Regions from separate parts of the Rhizobium sp. YAF28 genome, predicted to be linked through region 4. Evidence: riboswitches for the same ligand, from Rfam matches in the RefSeq annotation. Region 4 holds a riboswitch; each other region holds the start of a gene.

Region 1 (4,193 bases), on a different contig from region 4:
CGGCAGGCTTGGTCAGCGGGGTGATCTCGACGATGCGCAGATCATCAATAGTGTCAGTCACGGTATGCTCTCCTGTTTGGTCATACCGTGGCGGAACAAAAAAGCCGCCAGGTTGACTAGCGGCTGTTCGGGTTGTCGTCGCGTTAGTTTCGGTTACGCACAGACCCGCATCCGCTGGAAGCAGCGGTACGAATAAAATCGCGATGCGTAAACGGACGAAATCGACATGCGGCTTATGTAGCCATGCCGATCGGAATTGTCACGTAGAATCTGTGAGGAAAAACGACAGATCCGTGAAGTTTTCAGCGGCTCTCCGCTATTGCCTGTCCCTGGGCCTCTTCCGGTTCTGCCGTCTCGGCATGTCTGTTCTTGTGGCGGCGTGTCGTCAGCTCCTCGCCGGCATTGGCAGGCAGGCGCAGGAAGGTGATGCAGGCAAGTGCTGATATCGCCGCCACGATGAAGAAGGCGATATGAAAATCCGAGACCAAAAGCTTGCCGCCATGGAAGCTCGAGGAGATTTCCAGGATCGTACCGGCAACCGCAACGCCCATGGCCATGGAGATGCGCTGCGCCACCGCATTGATGGCGGTCGCCTGACTGCTGTCGGCCTCGTCCACATCGCCGAAGGCCATGGCATTGACGCCCGAAAAGGCCATGGAGCGCAACAGGCCGCCGACAAGAAGAGAGCCCATGATGAGATACATCGGCGTTTCGGCAGTGAAGAAGCCGTTCACGCCGAGGAAGATCGCCGCGAGGAAGGTCGTCAGCGCGATGACGTTGCGGAAGCCGAAGGCGTTATAGGTGCGGGTGGCTGCAAATTTCGAGCCCATGGAGCCAAGAGCGCTGATGAAGGTGATCGAGCCTGACTGCAGCGGCGTCAGGCCGAAGCCGAGCTGCAGCATCAGCGGCATGAGGAAGGGCAGCGCGCCGAGGCCCATGCGGAAATTCGAGGCGCCGAGGATCGCCGCCCGGAACATCGGGTAGCGGAACATCTTGGGGTCGAGCAGCGGATGCGAGGTGCGCCTGGCATGCACGAAATAGAGAATGCCGGAGAGGACGCCGACGGCCACAGTGACATAGCCGTAGATGACGGGAACGGCGGGCAGGCTGATGACCGAGAGGCCGAACACGAAACCGGCAAAGCCGATACCCGACAGGAAGAAGCCCGGAAAATCCATCGGCTTCGGGCTTCGCGGCTCGACGGCCGGCAGGAAACGGGTGACGAGGACGATGCCGATAATGCCGATCGGCACATTGATCCAGAAGATCCAGTGCCAGCTGAGATAGGTTGTCAGGAAGCCGCCGATCGGCGGGCCCATGATCGGGCCGATCAGCGCCGGAATGGTCAGCCATGCCATGGCATTCACCAACTGGTGACGTGGCGTGCCGCGCACCAGGAGCAATCGCCCGACCGGCGTCATCATCGAGCCGCCGGCACCCTGGATGAGGCGGGAAATGACGAAGGCGGCGATGGAATTGGAGAATGCGCAGGCGACCGAGCCAACCATGAAAACGAAGATCGCGAGCCGAAAGATGTTGCGTGCACCGAAGCGATCCGACATCCAGCCGCTGATCGGAATGAAGATTGCGAGCGCCACGAGGTAGCTCGTTACCGCAAGTTTCAGCGCGATCGGCGAAGTGCCTATATCGGCAGCAATCGCCGGCAGGCTGGTGGCGATCACGGTCGAATCCATCTGTTCCATGAACAGGGCGACCGCAAGGATCATTGGTGTTAGGCGGGACACGGGCAACCGGAAGGCAATGAGAGGGGATTCGGCGCCAGCGGCGTCGGGTCTCGTTCTAGGCCAGCATTTTCAGCCTGTCCACGAAATGAATGTCGCATGCAGCTTGCCGCCATGCCGTTTCCGCGCCATAGATCACCCGTCAGGTGCCCGCTTTCACAAGCGGGAGAATCGGGAATCCGGTGCAAGACCGGAACGTGCCCAACGCTGTAAGGCCGACGCTTGCCGCATAGAATGCCACTGGCCGCAAGGCCGGGAAGGCGGCGGCCAAGCGGATGACGCCAAGTCAGAAGACCGGCCTGGCAAGATAGACCCAACCCGCGCGGACGGCGGGCGGTTGCGTTGTTGGGGATTTGACGATGCGACCCATTGATGATGCCGTTTGCCCGGCATCCAGCTTTTCTGCGGCCGAACGCGAGGCCGTCTATCACGCAATCATGACGCGGCGTGACGTGCGCAGCCAGTTCCTGCCCGACCCCTTGCCGGATGATCTCGTGACGCGGCTTTTGACCGCCGCGCATCACGCGCCCTCGGTCGGCTTCATGCAGCCGTGGAATTTCATTCTGGTGAAGAGCGTCGAGGTGAGGGCGCGGGTACGCGATGCCTTCCTCAAGGCGAATGAGGAAGCGGCCCGCATGTTCGACGGCAAGCGGCAGGAGCAATACCGTTCGCTGAAGCTCGAAGGCATTGTCCAGGCGCCGCTCGGCATCTGCGTGACCTGCGATCCAACCCGCAGCGGCAGCGTGGTGCTGGGGCGCACACATAATCCGCGCATGGACAGCTATTCCACCGTCTGCGCCATCCAGAACCTGTGGCTTGCGGCACGAGCCGAAGGGGTGGGCATCGGCTGGGTCAGCATTTTTCGCGAGGGTGACCTGAAGGAGATCCTCGGCATTCCCAATCATATCGAGGTGGTAGCCTGGCTCTGCGCCGGCTTCGTCGACCGGCTCTATGATAAGCCGGAACTGGCGGTCAAAGGCTGGCGGCAGCGGATGGCGCTGGAAGAGCTGGTTTTCCATGATGGCTGGGGGCAGGTGGAAAGCGAGGCCGCGCCGGTCTGAGCCGGCGCGGGTGTGCATCATTCTGCCGGCTGGGTGCCGCAATCCTTGGCGCAGGCCGGCGTCTTCCGATGGGCAAAGACGAGGAAGCTTGCGGCGGCCAGAAGCCAGACGCCGATCGCGCCATAGAGCATGACGCCGCCGAAGCCTGCGACGAGCGCATCATGCACCGTCCCGGCCGGAATGTCTGGCAGGGAGGCAATGTTGCCGGCGGAGATCCGTTCGGCGAGCAGGCGCAGGTCGCCGGCATCCGTCGAGGTTGGCAAGGTGCTCTTGAGGTGGGAGAGCACGCCGCTGAACAGGATGAAGCCCATGACGGCGATGTTGATGGCGAGCGAGATCATCCGGGCGCTCATGTCGATGCCGGAAGCCATGCCGGCGCGATCGCTGGAGACAGCGCCTGTCGTCGTATTGGTGACCGGAGTGTTGGTGAAGCCAAGCCCGATGCCGGCAAGCAGCGCGCCGGGCAGCATCGTCAGCCAGCTTGGCGCGGCGGCGGCACTGCCTGATTTCATCAGCAGGAAGCCGAGCCCGATGGTGAAAAGGCCGCCGGGAATGATGATGCCCGGCCGATAGCGCAGCATGAGCCGTTCGGCGAGCGGCGGTACGACGAGCGTCGGCAGCGTATAGGCAAGCAGCGCCAGACCCGCGGCCACACTGCCATAACCGAGACCGGCTTCATACCAGATCGGCAGATAGATCATGAAGGGCCAGAAGCTGATATTCATGGCAGCCGAGCCGATGATGGCGCCCGAGAAGGCGCGGATGCCGAAGACCGAGGCATCGAACATCGGTCGCGGGTTCAGCCTCTCGGCGAAGATGAAGGCGACGAGGCTTGCCGCGGAAAGTCCGATAGTGGCAAGCGCGGCAAGGCTGGCAAAGCCGAGAGCCGGACCCTGGGTGATGAAGAAAGCGAGGCAGAAGACCGCCAGCGAAAGGGTGACAATTCCGGCCATATCGAGCCGTCCTGCAGCGGGGTCACGCGATTCCTCAACGCCCGTTACGGCAAGGGCCACCGTCACGGCTGCCAGCACGGCATGGATGAGGAAGACCCATTGCCAGCCGGCGGCTGCTACGATCGCAACGCCTATGATCGGGCCAAAGCCGAGGCCGATCCCGAAGATGATGCCCCACCAGCCGAAGGCCATGCTGCGGGCTCTGCCCTCCGGGAATTGATGGGAGAGGACGGCCACCTGGCAGATCAGCATCACGCCGCCGCTCATACCCTGCAGAAAGCGAGCAACGATTAGCAGCGAAACATCCTGAGCAAGGCCGGCAATCAGCGAGGTGAGGCCAAAGGCGGCAATGCCGATCAGGAAGACGCGCTTGCGGCCGTAGCGATCGGCTAATGTGCCTGCGGCCATCAGCACCGTCGTCACGGCGATCGTATAGG
Region 2 (4,193 bases), on a different contig from region 4:
TCTCCTGGCTCGCGGGTCGAAGCACCCTGCCCCCAGCCTTCCCAAAGCGTCATGCCTCAGTGACCTGAAATCGGACAGTTGCTCGCCGCTTACAGTTGCGGGGGCAGCTCCGGCCTTGTTTTGCCATCATGGCAAACCGCACCGTATTCCCGTCTTAGCCTGCGATCCCTAGCGAATCGAAGGAACCTTGAACACTAGATATAGTACTCGAATCGGAGTTGGCGTCAACGGATGGTTTGTGCGTCGCGTTACGGCATATTTGAAATTGCTACATTCCTGTGAAAAACGTGGTTAACGAATGCTTAAAGAAAGTAGGCTGTGGAGAAGGCCCCAATGAAGAGAGCCGGCCTATAGCCGGCTCTCTGATTTTCGACTCCAGGTTCAGGCCCGAATCGTCGATGCGGCATGTCGTAATATTCGGGCGGCAGCGACCATGTTGACGAGCGCCGGGCGAACCTCTTCCCACCTGCGCGTCTTCAATCCGCAATCCGGATTGATCCAGAGCTGCCCGTCCGTCAGACGCTCGCGCGCCAGCGTCAGGAGCTCCGTCATCTCCTCGACATCAGGAACGCGCGGCGAATGGATGTCGTAGACGCCGGGGCCGATCTCGTTCGGATATTTGTAGCTACGGAAGGCCTCCAGCAGTTCCATCTTCGAACGTGACGTCTCGATGGAGATCACATCGGCATCCATCGCCGCGATGGCATCGATGATCTGGTTGAACTCCGAATAGCACATATGCGTATGGATCTGCGTTTCGTCCGCCACGCCGGAGGCGCATAGGCGGAAACTCTCGACGGCCCAGTCGAGATAGGTCTTCCAGTCGGCCTTGCGCAGCGGCAGGCCCTCGCGCAGCGCCGCCTCGTCGATCTGGATCATTGCCGCACCGGCCCTTTCGAGATCGAGCACCTCGTCGCGGATCGCCAGCGCGATCTGCCGGCTGACGTCGGCGCGAGAGAGATCGTCGCGCACGAAGGACCAGTTGAGGATCGTCACCGGCCCGGTCAGCATGCCCTTCACGGGCTTCTCCGTCAGCGACTGCGCATAGCGCCACCACTCGACTGTCATCGGCTTCGGCCGGGAGACGTCCCCGAAGATAACAGGCGGTCGGACGTAACGGGAGCCATAGCTCTGCACCCAGGCATGTTGAGTGAAGGCGAAGCCGGAAAGCTGCTCACCGAAATACTGCACCATGTCATTGCGTTCGAATTCGCCGTGGACAAGCACGTCGAGGCCGATTTCCTCCTGCCAGCGGATCGCCGCTTCGGTCTCCTTTTTCAGAAAGGCATCATAATCCGCCTCGCTGATCGTGCCCTTGGTGAAAGCGGAGCGGGACTTTCGAACATCTGATGTCTGCGGGAAGGAGCCGATCGTCGTCGTCGGGAACAGCGGCAGGCGAAGCTTACGCTCCTGCAGTCCGGTCCGCTCGGCAAAATCGCTGCTGCGTGTCTTCATCGCCTCGTCGATCGCGGCAACCCGCTGTCTGACCTTCAGATCATGTACGCGCGTAGATGCGGCGCGCGATGCAACGGCCTGCGAGGCTGCCGCAATCACCTGGGAGGCCTTGCCGGCATCGCCGAGCGCTGCGATCTCCTCAAGCTTCTGGGCAGCGAAGGCGAGCCATGATTTCAGCTCACCATCCAGCCCGCTCTCCAGTTCCAGATCGATCGGCACGTGCAGCAGCGAGCAGGACGGCGCGATCTGTAGCCGGTCCGCACCAAAGTGCTGGACAAGCGGCTCGATCCTCTCCCGGATCGCCGCAAGGTCTGCCTTCCAGATATTGCGCCCGTCGATGACGCCAAGCGAAAATGTCAGATCGCTGGGTGCCTTGAAAAGGGCATCGATCTGCTGTGGAGCGCGAACGAGATCGACATGCAGGCCGGCAACCGGGAGCGAGAGCGCCGTCGGCAGATTGTCGCCGATCGCGCCGAAATAGGTGGCGACCATGATCTTCAGGTCGGGCACCAATTCATGCAGCGCACGATAGGTATGCTGCAGTGCTGCCTGCTCTTCCTGTGAAAGATCGAGCACGAAGCAAGGTTCGTCGATCTGCACCCAGTCGACACCGGCTGCACGAAGTTCTGCCAGTACTTTTGTATAAACAGGCAACAAGCGTGCAAGCAGGTCAATCGGCGCAAAACCTTCTTCGCTTCCCTTGGCGAGTTTCAGGAAGGTAACCGGACCGAGGATGACCGGCCGGGTATGGATGCCAAGTGTCTTGGCCTCGACGAAGGCATCAAGTGGCTTGTTCGCCGTCAGGGCAAAGGTCTGATCGGGGCCGAGTTCCGGCACCATGTAGTGGTAGTTCGTGTCGAACCATTTCGTCATTTCGAGCGCCGGCGCGCCATGCCCGTGATGGTGCTGATGGCCGCAATCGACATGCGCCTCTTCGCCGGTGGAGCCGCGCGCCATCGCGAAATAGGTGTCGAGAGAAACTTGCCCGCCCTTCCAGCCATAGGCGGCGGGAATGGCGCCGACCATGACCGCCGTGTCGAGCACATGGTCGTAAAGCGAGAAATCGTTCGAGGGGATGACGTCGATCCCCTTCTGCTTCTGCAGGAGCCAGTTTTCCGCCCGCAGCCGCTTCGCGACATCGAGAAGCGCGCCGGCATCGGATTTGCCGGCCCAGTAGCTCTCCAGTGCGAATTTGAGTTCGCGATGCTTTCCGATCCTGGGAAAGCCGAGATTTGCAGTCTTGATAGTCATTTTCCTTACCCCGAAGGTTATGGGCAAGGCTGCGGCGCAACGCATCGACGAGATACGGCCATGGGAATGCCGTCTCGCGCAAGCGGCACACCGGGACACCCCGCCCGTGGACGTTATCTATCGCGGCAGGTCTCCTGGCTTGCGGGTCATCGACATCGTCCAGTCTTCCCGGGCGTCTTCCCAGTGACGTCGAAGGACGGTGTCTATCCGCTTACAGTTGCGGGGGCAGCTTCGGTCTTGGCGATGGCCGCACCGAATTCCCTCTTAGCTTGGGATCAACAGATCCCAAGAACCAACGATCCGGCAAGCATGCACCCGCCGCATCGCAACGTCAATATGATATAAAGAAATCTTTATGTCTTTATCTGAAGAAGCCGAAGTGCATTCATCGTCACCAGCACGGTCGCACCCGTATCGGCGAGGATCGCCGGCCACAGGCCGGTGATGCCGATGATGGTGGTAACCAGGAACACGGCCTTCAGCCCGAGCGCGATGGTGATGTTCTGAAAGATATTGCGCATCGTCCGCTTCGAAAGGTCGATCATCCGGGCTACGTCGCCGACACGCCCATGCAGCACAGCCGCATCCGCCGTCTCCAGCGCCACGTCGGTGCCGCCGCCCATGGCGATGCCGACATCGGCAGCGGCAAGTGCCGGCGCGTCATTAATGCCGTCACCCACCTTGGCGACGAACAGACCTTCCTTCTTCAGTTCGCCAACAATGCGCTGCTTGTCCTGCGGCAGGAGTTCGCCGCGCCAGTCGATGCCGAGATCGCCGGCAACGGCTGCCGCCGTGCGCTTGTTGTCGCCGGTCAGCATGATGGCGCGCACGCCAGCTGCCTTCAGCGTCGCAAGCCCGCTCTTTGCGTCTTCACGAGGTTCGTCGCGCATGGCGATGAGACCGGCGGCGACACCATTGACGAGCAGCACCGAGACGCTCTTGCCCGCGCCGTTCAGCACCGCGACCTGTTCGTCCTGCTCCGCATTCAGCGCCCCGCGCTCGCGCGCAGCCGGCGGCGACAGGAGATCGAGCGTCTCCCCACCCACCTTGCCGGTCATGCCCTTGCCGGGAAGCGCTTCGACTTCGAAAGCCGGCGGCACGGGTACTCCATCAGCCTTGGCGCGATTGAGAATTGCCAGCGCCAGCGGATGGCTGGAGCCTTGCTCCAGAACGGCAGCGCGCGAAAGTACCTCTGCCTCGGTGCGTCCGTAAGAAATTATATCGGTGACCTGTGGTTTGCCTTCGGTCAGCGTACCGGTCTTGTCGAAGGCAACGGCCGTCACCTTGCCGAGCGATTCCAGAACCGCCCCGCCCTTCATCAGCAGACCGCGGCGCGCGCCCGCCGAAAGCGACGCGGCAATCGCCGCCGGTGTGGAAATGACCAGCGCGCAGGGGCAGCCGATCAGCAGGATTGCGAGACCCTTGTAGACCCATTCGCCCCATGCCCCGCCCATCAGCAACGGCGGCAAAACGGCGACCAGAGCCGC
Region 3 (4,193 bases), 140 kb from region 4:
GATCAGCGCGGGAATGGTGATCTCATGGGAGAGGTTGAGATGCAGCGCGCCGTGACCGGCGGCGAGGACCTGCGGCGAGGCCAGCGCCAGCAGGCCGACGACCAGGCCGCCGAGCGCCGGGCGGAAGGGTAGCGCGATGGAGCTTTTGCGCGCCAGTTCCTCGACGAAGGAGACGCCCTGCATGATGAGGATGCCGATGCCGGCGCAGAAGGCGCCAAGGGCGATCGCCGGTACGTAATCGGCGGGCTGGACAGCGCCGAAGCTGCCGACATCGATGATGAAATCGCTGCCGGATAGCAGCCGGGCGACCAGTGTAGCGACGAGGGCCGCGACGACGACGGGCGTCAGCGAGACGATGGTGTAGGTGCCGATGATCAGCTCGAAGGCATAGAAGGCGCCCGTCAGCGGTGCATTGAAGGCGGCGGCGATGGCGCCGGCCGCGCCGCAGCCGACGAGGACGCGCATGTCGGAGCGGCGCAGCTGCAGCTTCAGGCCGAATTTCGAAGCGATGCCGGCTGCAAGCTGCGTATAGCCGGCCTCCAGACCGACGGACGCGCCGAAGCCGTTGGAAACGAGGTTCTGGATGGCGACGAGGATGCTGTCCGTCAGCGACAGGCGGCCGCCATGCAAGGCATTGGCCTCGATCGGGTCGACCATCGGCTTCTTGCGCCATCTGGCGAGAATGAAGATCAACAGGCCGAGCAGCATGCCGCCGGCAACCGGGGCCGTCATCAGCAGGAACTTACTGTCGATCTGCGAGGCGCTGAGCCTCGTCGTGCCGTCTATGCCGAAGATCAGCCTGTGCATCTCTTCCGAGACATAGCTCATGGCGGTGACCGCAAGCCCCGAGGCGATACCGACGAGCGCGCCGGCAAAGACCATGCCCATTTCGCTGTGGCGGATAAGCGCGCGCAGGCGTCCCGGATCAAAGACGGTGCCGAGAGGGCCGAGGCGGCGAATATCCATTCGGGAGAGCATCATGGGGAAACTAGGCGGCAGGAGTGGGGGTCAAGGGCGGAGCCGGCATCCGCATGAGCGGCAATTGCGGCAAAATACCGACTGCGCCGTAAAGTTTTTGTGACGTAAACCTTTGATTAAAGACGATAATATCGGTAGTGTAAGTCGAGATGATCTCTGTGTGCACCCAGTGCGCCGATTGACATGCCCGGGGCGGAAGCCTAACCATGAATTGACATAATGGATGGTTCCGGATCGGCCTTACGCCTTCCGGATGAAAAGGGAATGTGACGGGGCGGACCCAAGCCGGGCGCCTTCATCACAGCCGACCCCGCGACTGTAGAGCAGTCAGGGTCTTCCGTCCGGTATTTTAGCCGTTGCGCTGACAGCCTCGCATTCTGCAGGCGGGCAAGGCGGTATAAGTGCCGGAAAAGCCACTGGAATGCATCGTGATCAGCCGGGGCAGGACGCCTCTATTTCTACGAATCGTCCGCCTTTTCACGAGAAGCAGCCGGGAAGGCGAGGCGGATCCGCTGGCACGATCAGGGGCGACCGGAAACGGTCTGCCCCTGTCGCGGCCGCTAACTGCGAGCCAGGAGACCTGCCATCCGTGCCGGGCACAATGCCCATACTGGGCCGTTTGCCCGCTGCCAGCACGGAGGTTGTCTTGGCTGAAGGATTTGATTCAGCGCTGCCTCTGGTGGTGCATGTGAAAGGTGTCGGTTCGGTACCTCCTGATGGGATGCGTCTGGCGCCTGTTGGTGGACGTTACCCGGCGCGCACTTTCCTCTCCTCCCTCATTCCTGTGCTTGTCACAGGAATCCAGCCACGGCGCGTCCGCGCAGTGAGTGAATCTACGCCGTCGTTGAGTGAGTCTCTCGTGCCCAAGGACTTGGGCACGCTGGATCCCTGTGACAAGCACAGGGATGAGGGAAGTGGGTGGAGCCGCGCCTTCGCTCCAAGGGCGGCCGTGGCATGACCAAGAGCCTTCTCAACGCCACCTTCATCCTTGGCGGCGCCCGCTCCGGCAAATCCCGCTTCGCCGAAAACCTCGTCACCACAAGCGGCCTCGACCGCCACTACATCGCCACAGGCCGCGCCTGGGATGACGAAATGCAGGCGCGTATCGACCAGCACAAGGCCGACCGCGGCCCCTCCTGGACCACGCATGAGGAACCGCTCGACCTTACCGAGCGCCTTGCGGCAATCGACGGCGAGGGCAGGGCTGTTCTCGTTGATTGCCTGACGCTGTGGCTCACCAATCTGATGATGGAGGGGCGCGATATCGCCGCCCAGTCCGCCGCCCTTGCCGCCTTTCTACCGCAGGCAAAGGCGCGGCTCGTCATCGTTTCCAATGAAGTCGGCCTCGGCATCGTGCCTGAGAACCGCATGGCGCGGGATTTTCGCGACCATGCCGGCCGGCTGCACCAGATGATCGCGGCTGTGGCCGACGACGTGTATTTTATCGCGGCAGGTCTGCCGCTGAAAATGAAGGGTTAAATCCATGCAGCAGAAAATTCCCGCGACCGTCATCACTGGCTTCCTCGGTGCGGGCAAGACGACAATGATCCGCAACCTGCTCACCAATGCCGGCGGCAAGAAGATTGCGCTCATCATCAACGAGTTCGGCGATCTCGGCGTCGATGGCGATGTGCTGAAGGGCTGCGGGGCGGAGAATTGCACCGAGGACGATATTATCGAGCTCACCAATGGCTGCATCTGCTGCACGGTCGCCGACGATTTCATTCCGACCATGACCAAGCTTCTGGAGCGCGAGCAGCGCCCGGACCATATCGTCATCGAAACTTCAGGCCTTGCCTTGCCACAGCCGCTGGTCGCCGCCTTCAACTGGCCGGACATCAGAAGCGAAGTCACCGTTGACGGCGTCATCACCGTGGTCGACAGCGCCGCTGTTGCCGCAGGGCGTTTTGCCGATGACCATGATGCTGTCGATGCACGCCGGGTCGAGGATGAATCGCTCGATCATGAAAGCCCGATCGAGGAGCTCTTCGAGGATCAGCTGACCTGCGCTGATCTGATCGTGCTCAACAAGACCGACCTGATCGACGCTGACGGCCTTGGCCGTGTGAAAAGCGAAGTCGCCTCGCGCATCGCCCGCAAGCCTGTGATGATCGAGGCCAGGAATGGCGAGGTGCCGGCAAGCGTGCTGCTCGGCCTCGGCATCGGCACGGAAGACGATATCGTCAACCGCAAGTCCCATCACGAGCTGGAGCATGAGGACGGTACGCCGCACGATCACGACGAATTCGACAGTTTCGTCGTCGAGCTCGGCGCTATCGCCGATACATCAGGTTTCGTCGAGAAGCTGAAGGGCATTATCGCCGAGCATGACGTGCTGCGTCTCAAGGGCTTCATCGATGTCTCCGGCAAGCCGATGCGCCTGCAGCTGCAGGCCGTGGGTGCCCGCATCGACCAGTATTTCGACCGCGCCTGGACGCCGGGCGAAGCCCGCACCACGCGCCTCGTCGTCATCGGCCTGCATGAGATGGATCAGGACGCGGTGCGCAAGGCGATCGCGGCACTGGTCTAAGGGGTTTCGATGCACCTGCTTCTGGCTCAACAGGGAACGATCAGCGACGGGGACGAGGCCATCGACCTCGGCCAGTCGCCGGGCGATATCCTGTTCCTCTCGGCCGCCGACACCGAGCTTGCGGCAATCGCTGCGGCTCATTCCGGCGGGGCGAGCGGGCATACGCTCAGGCTTGCGAGCCTGATGAGCATGAAGCATCCGATGTCGGTCGATACCTACGTCGAACGCACGGCACGGCATGCGAAGCTGATCATCGTGCGGGCGCTGGGTGGGGCGAGCTACTTTCACTACGCACTGGAGGCGCTGCATGCGGTTGCCGCTCGTAACGGGGCGCTGATTGCGGTGCTGCCGGGCGATGCGCGGCCGGATGCGGGGCTGACGCCGTTTTCCAATGTGTCGCTTGATGATCTGAATGCGCTGTGGGCGTATCTGATCGAGGGCGGCGACGCCAATGCGCAAGGCTTTCTTGCCTATGCATCAGCGATGCTTTCGGGGGCGGAGAAGCCGGCGCCAGCCGCGCCGCTGATGAAGGCGGGGATCTGGTGGCCGGGGCGAGGGCTTGTCGGAGTTGAGGAGTGGCGGCGGCTTGCCAAAGCCGAAGTTCAAGTCCGGAAGGGGACGCCACCTACTGTCGCCATCGCCTTCTACCGCGCCCTCGTGCAGAGCGGCGAAACTAAGCCCGTCG
Region 4 (4,193 bases):
GGCATGGGGAATGACGAGGCCGACGAAGCCGATGGAACCGACCATGCCGACCACGCCTGCCGTCATCGCCGCTGTCACGCCGAGCAGGGTGAACTGCACGCGGCGCACGGCGATGCCGAGGGAGGCTGCGGCATCCGTGCCGAAGGCGAAGGCATCGAGCGCGCGCACATGGGCAAGACAGACGACGAAGCCGATGAGCGCGATCGGCACGGAGAGATAGACATCCGGCCAGCGCACGCCACTGAGCGACCCTAAGAGCCAGAAGAGTACGCCGCGCGCCTGTTCGGCATTGGCCGAGGTGGTGACGATATAGGAGGTCAGCGCGTTGAAGAGCTGCGAGCCCGCCACGCCGCAGAGAATGATGCGCTCGCTGGTGCCACCCGCGCCCGCCGCCAGAATGCCGACCAGAAGAAAGGCGATCACGGCGCCGATGAAGGCGCCGCCGGAGAGGCCGAGCACGCCAGAACCGAGGCCTAAGATCATGACGCAGACGGCGCCGGTGGAGGCGCCGGCGGAAATGCCGAGCACATAGGGTTCGGCGAGCGGATTGCGCAGCAGCGCCTGCAGCACCGTGCCGCAAAGCGCCAGCGACGCGCCGGCGCTCGCCGCCACCAGCGCACGGCTGAGGCGGTAATCCCAGACGATGCCCTGATGGATGCGGCTGAGCTCGAATGCCGTGCCGAACAGGCGGTTGGAAACCGCCTTTGCCGTGGTGGCGAGCGGGATCGATATCTCGCCGATCGATACGGCGAGACTGATCATGATACCGAGCAGGAAGAGGGCGGTGACGGTGAGCGTGGCAAGCGCCCACCATCGTCTCTGTGGCAAGGCAGCTTGGCTCACTGCGCCAGACCGGAGGCGGCGATGCCCTTTGCCAGGATTTCGATGCCGTCGATGGTGCGGATCGTCGGGTTCATCGACTGCGCGTCCATCATGATGAAGCGCTCGTTTTTGACGGCATCGAGCTCCCTTGTGACCGGATCGTTTTCCAGGAAATCCACCTTCACCTTGGGATCGTCGGCGGCATAGCGGCGGCGGTCCATGGTCGCGATGACGATGACGGCGGGATTGGCCTGCGCAATCGTTTCCCAGCCGACGAGGGGCCATTCCTCTTCAGTCGTCACGACGTTCTTCGCGCCGAGCGTCTTCAGGATATAGGCAGGGGCGCTGTTCTTGCCGGCGATGAAGGCATCGCCTTTCACCTCCTTGCTGGAGAACCAGAAGACGACGGGCAGGTTCTTGGCTGCAGCGCCTGAAACGGAGGCAACGGCCGCGGCCTCGCGCTTCTTCAGGTCGGCGATCAGCGCATCGCCTCGGTCTTTCACGTCGAAGATTTCGGAGATTTCGGCAATTTCCTGATAGATCAGGTCCATCGTGAACAGCTCCCTGCGAACACCATCGCCGCCATCGGTGTTGATCTTGGCGACGCAATCGGCAGGCGCGATATAGGTGTTGATGCCGAGGTCTTTGAATTGCTCGCGCTTGCCGACGGAGCCTTGGGCAGCGCCGACATGCCATTCGAATTCGGCAGCCACCAGATCGGGCTCGGCACCGACGACGGATTCGAAGCTCGGGTCGTTGTCGGCCAGCCGTCTGATCCTGCTGTTGGCCTCGGCATATTGCGGCAGGACCGGGCCGACCCAGACGGCCGTGCCGGCGATCTTGTCGGCAAGGCCGAGCGAGAGGAGCACTTCGGTCATGCCCTGGCCGATCGAAACGATCTTGGCCGGTGCCTTCTCGAAGGTGACTGGCTGGCCGCAATTGCTGAGGGTAAGGGGATATTGGGTGGCGGCGAAGGCGGGTGCTGCAAGGCCGGCCAACCAAAGGCTGGCGAGCCCGAGCGCAAGAGAAAAGCCTGGAATAGTCTGGCGCATTGGAAACTCTCGATCGGAAGGAAAAGGGCTAGCGGACGCCGGCGCGCGCAGATGCGTGAGCCAAACGTGGAGGGAGGGCTAGCGGCGGGTGGTCCAATCGGGACGGATCGCGTGCGGCAAGCGGCAGGAAATAAGGTCAATCATATCTGCTCCTTGTCCAGGCATCCCCGCCCGGCTGATTGGATCGTGATTGACGGCAGGTCTCCTGGCTCGCGGATGTCAGCCGGTCATCTGCCTTCCCGCGCTTGCGCGCAGTGGCACTTGGAGTGACCAGCTCGCCGGTGATGTCCTGGAATGAACGACGAGGCATTCATTCCGGATATAACCGGCAATCCGCTTACAGTTGCGGGGGCAGCCACGGTCTTGGTCCCTTTTGGGTCGTCCGCACCGTGTTCCCTATTAATCCCCTCGAAGTTCTCCTCGGGGAACCGTCTCCCCCGACTTAGGACGCCACCATGGGCAACGTCAAGCAGGGCCAGCGAGAAGTATTGTTTGCGGAGGGAAGGCTGTCGTTTCGCAAATCCGGAATGACAGAAATTTTACCTCATGCTAATGTAGAATCCGCTGATGGGTGGAGGAGCAACCATGAGTATTTTCGACGGTTTAGGCGGTGTTCTCTCTGATGTGCTTGCCGGCAGGCAAGTCGATTACGTCGCGGTTGCAACCAGAATATTCGACAATGCCGGAGGGCTGCAGGGCATCGTTTCCCAGCTCAATTCGGCGGGCCTCGGCGAGCAGGTCTCATCCTGGATCGGCACCGGCCACAATCTTCCCGTATCGGCGGAACAGATCCAGGCGGCCCTGTCGTCCGATCAGCTGCGCGATCTCGCCGCCAAGTTCGGCGTCGATGCCGACGATGTGTCCAAGCTGCTCGCCGAGCATCTGCCGCAAGCCGTCGATGCGGCGACACCTAATGGAACCGTCTCGTAGCTTTCAAAGACGTGCATGCCGTGAACTGCCCCCAACACGAGGATATCCCATGATTGCGAGATTGCTTGTGCCCGCTTCCGCCGGAGCGTTGATTGCCGCCGCCTTCTTCGTTTCTCCGGCCTCCGCGCTGACCATGAAGGAATGCAGCGCCAAATATCAGACGGCCAAGGCCGATGGTTCGGCCAAGGACATGAAGTGGAACGATTTCCGGGCGAAGTTCTGCGGCGCGGATGCGGCCGCCGAAGATGCCGCCGATGACAAGGCAGTGGCCGCAACGACGGACAAGGAGCCCGCAAAGCCGACGGTCAAGGCCCCCAAGGGCGTGACCATGCCGAAGGCGATCGACAAGAAATACGCCAGTGAGACGCCTGCCAAGGGCCGGCTGCATACCTGCGTCGACAGCTATCATGCCAACAAGGATGCCGGCACGCTCAACGATCTGAAATGGATCCAGAAGGGCGGCGGTTACTGGAGCCTTTGCAATACGGCATTGAAGGCCGGTAGCTGAGGTTTAGGCTGGCGAGGGTGGGGCGCATGGCTATTGCGCTCCTACCTCTGCCACATCCTCTCGATCCGTCAGGATGCGGTCGATTAGCCCCCATTCCAGGGCCTCTTCAGCCCTCATGAAGCGGTCCCGATCCATCGCCTGCTCGAACTCTTCATAGGATCGCCCGCAATGCTCGGCATAGAGGCTGGTCATGAGCTGCTTCGTCTTCCTGATTTCCTCGGCATGAATGAGCATATCGGACGCCTGGCCCTGGAAGCCGCCGAGGGGCTGGTGGATGAGGATGCTGGCATTCGGAAGGGCATATCGCTCTCCCGGCTGGCCGGCCATCAGCAGGAAGGAGCCCATCGAGCGGGCCGTTCCCATGCAGAGCGTGTGCACCGGCGCGCGGATGAAACGCATCGTGTCGTACATGGCAAAACCGCTGGTCACGACGCCGCCCGGCGAATTGATGTAGAGGTTGATCGGTTTCTTGGGATTTTCGGCCTCCAGGAACAGAAGCTGGGCGCAGACGAGGGCGGACACGCCGTCGTTGATCTCGCCGTTCAGAAAGATGATCCGCTCACGCAAGAGGCGGGAATAGATGTCGAAGGATCGCTCCCCTCGGGAGGATTGTTCGACGACCATGGGGACGAGTTGCATCGTTTCGCGCATCGGCGAACTCCAATCTTTCAGAATTGATAAGCGGGAAGGCCTGCCGCGTCAGGCGGCGAGCATCATAGTCTGGCTGTTGCTGTTGGCGACCGATCTCGAAAGCCGCTCGAAAGTGTCACCAGTCAACTCGTGGACGATCCGCAGGCTGGTCCCGCCCGATGCATTCGGTGCGATCGCGAAGGTGACGATGCTTTCCAGGAAGGGCGGGCTGTCGTCGCGCAATCTGTAGC

The links. Region 4 has a riboswitch for cobalamin ahead of AB4Z13_RS12390 (ABC transporter substrate-binding protein). Riboswitches for the same ligand answer to the same signal wherever they lie in the genome.
Region 1: linked by a shared signal. The riboswitch ahead of bluB (5,6-dimethylbenzimidazole synthase) and the one ahead of AB4Z13_RS12390 (ABC transporter substrate-binding protein) in region 4 are both predicted to bind cobalamin.
Region 2: linked by a shared signal. The riboswitch ahead of metE (5-methyltetrahydropteroyltriglutamate--homocysteine S-methyltransferase) and the one ahead of AB4Z13_RS12390 (ABC transporter substrate-binding protein) in region 4 are both predicted to bind cobalamin.
Region 3: linked by a shared signal. The riboswitch ahead of cobU (bifunctional adenosylcobinamide kinase/adenosylcobinamide-phosphate guanylyltransferase) and the one ahead of AB4Z13_RS12390 (ABC transporter substrate-binding protein) in region 4 are both predicted to bind cobalamin.

What each region holds. Positions count from the first base shown of each region.
Region 1 covers NZ_JBFRCX010000001.1:618,059-622,251, forward strand. Annotated here, with positions in the region: gene AB4Z13_RS03270 (3-deoxy-7-phosphoheptulonate synthase) at 1-61, opposite strand, end outside; gene AB4Z13_RS03275 (DHA2 family efflux MFS transporter permease subunit) at 303-1,727, opposite strand; cobalamin riboswitch at 1,870-2,059, shown strand; gene bluB (5,6-dimethylbenzimidazole synthase) at 2,102-2,803, shown strand; gene AB4Z13_RS03285 (MFS transporter) at 2,821-4,193, opposite strand, start outside.
Region 2 covers NZ_JBFRCX010000007.1:400,379-404,571, forward strand. Annotated here, with positions in the region: cobalamin riboswitch at 1-205, opposite strand, end outside; gene metE (5-methyltetrahydropteroyltriglutamate--homocysteine S-methyltransferase) at 382-2,706, opposite strand; cobalamin riboswitch at 2,814-3,019, opposite strand; gene AB4Z13_RS18815 (heavy metal translocating P-type ATPase) at 3,060-4,193, opposite strand, start outside.
Region 3 covers NZ_JBFRCX010000005.1:152,726-156,918, reverse strand. Annotated here, with positions in the region: gene AB4Z13_RS13150 (chloride channel protein) at 1-978, opposite strand, end outside; cobalamin riboswitch at 1,186-1,580, shown strand; gene cobU (bifunctional adenosylcobinamide kinase/adenosylcobinamide-phosphate guanylyltransferase) at 1,933-2,457, shown strand; gene cobW (cobalamin biosynthesis protein CobW) at 2,462-3,508, shown strand; gene cobN (cobaltochelatase subunit CobN) at 3,518-4,193, shown strand, end outside.
Region 4 covers NZ_JBFRCX010000005.1:8,889-13,081, reverse strand. Annotated here, with positions in the region: gene AB4Z13_RS12395 (FecCD family ABC transporter permease) at 1-828, opposite strand, end outside; gene AB4Z13_RS12390 (ABC transporter substrate-binding protein) at 840-1,874, opposite strand; cobalamin riboswitch at 2,053-2,322, opposite strand; gene AB4Z13_RS12385 (YidB family protein) at 2,460-2,804, shown strand; gene AB4Z13_RS12380 (hypothetical protein) at 2,854-3,312, shown strand; gene AB4Z13_RS12375 (ATP-dependent Clp protease proteolytic subunit) at 3,343-3,963, opposite strand; gene AB4Z13_RS12370 (SRPBCC family protein) at 4,012-4,193, opposite strand, start outside.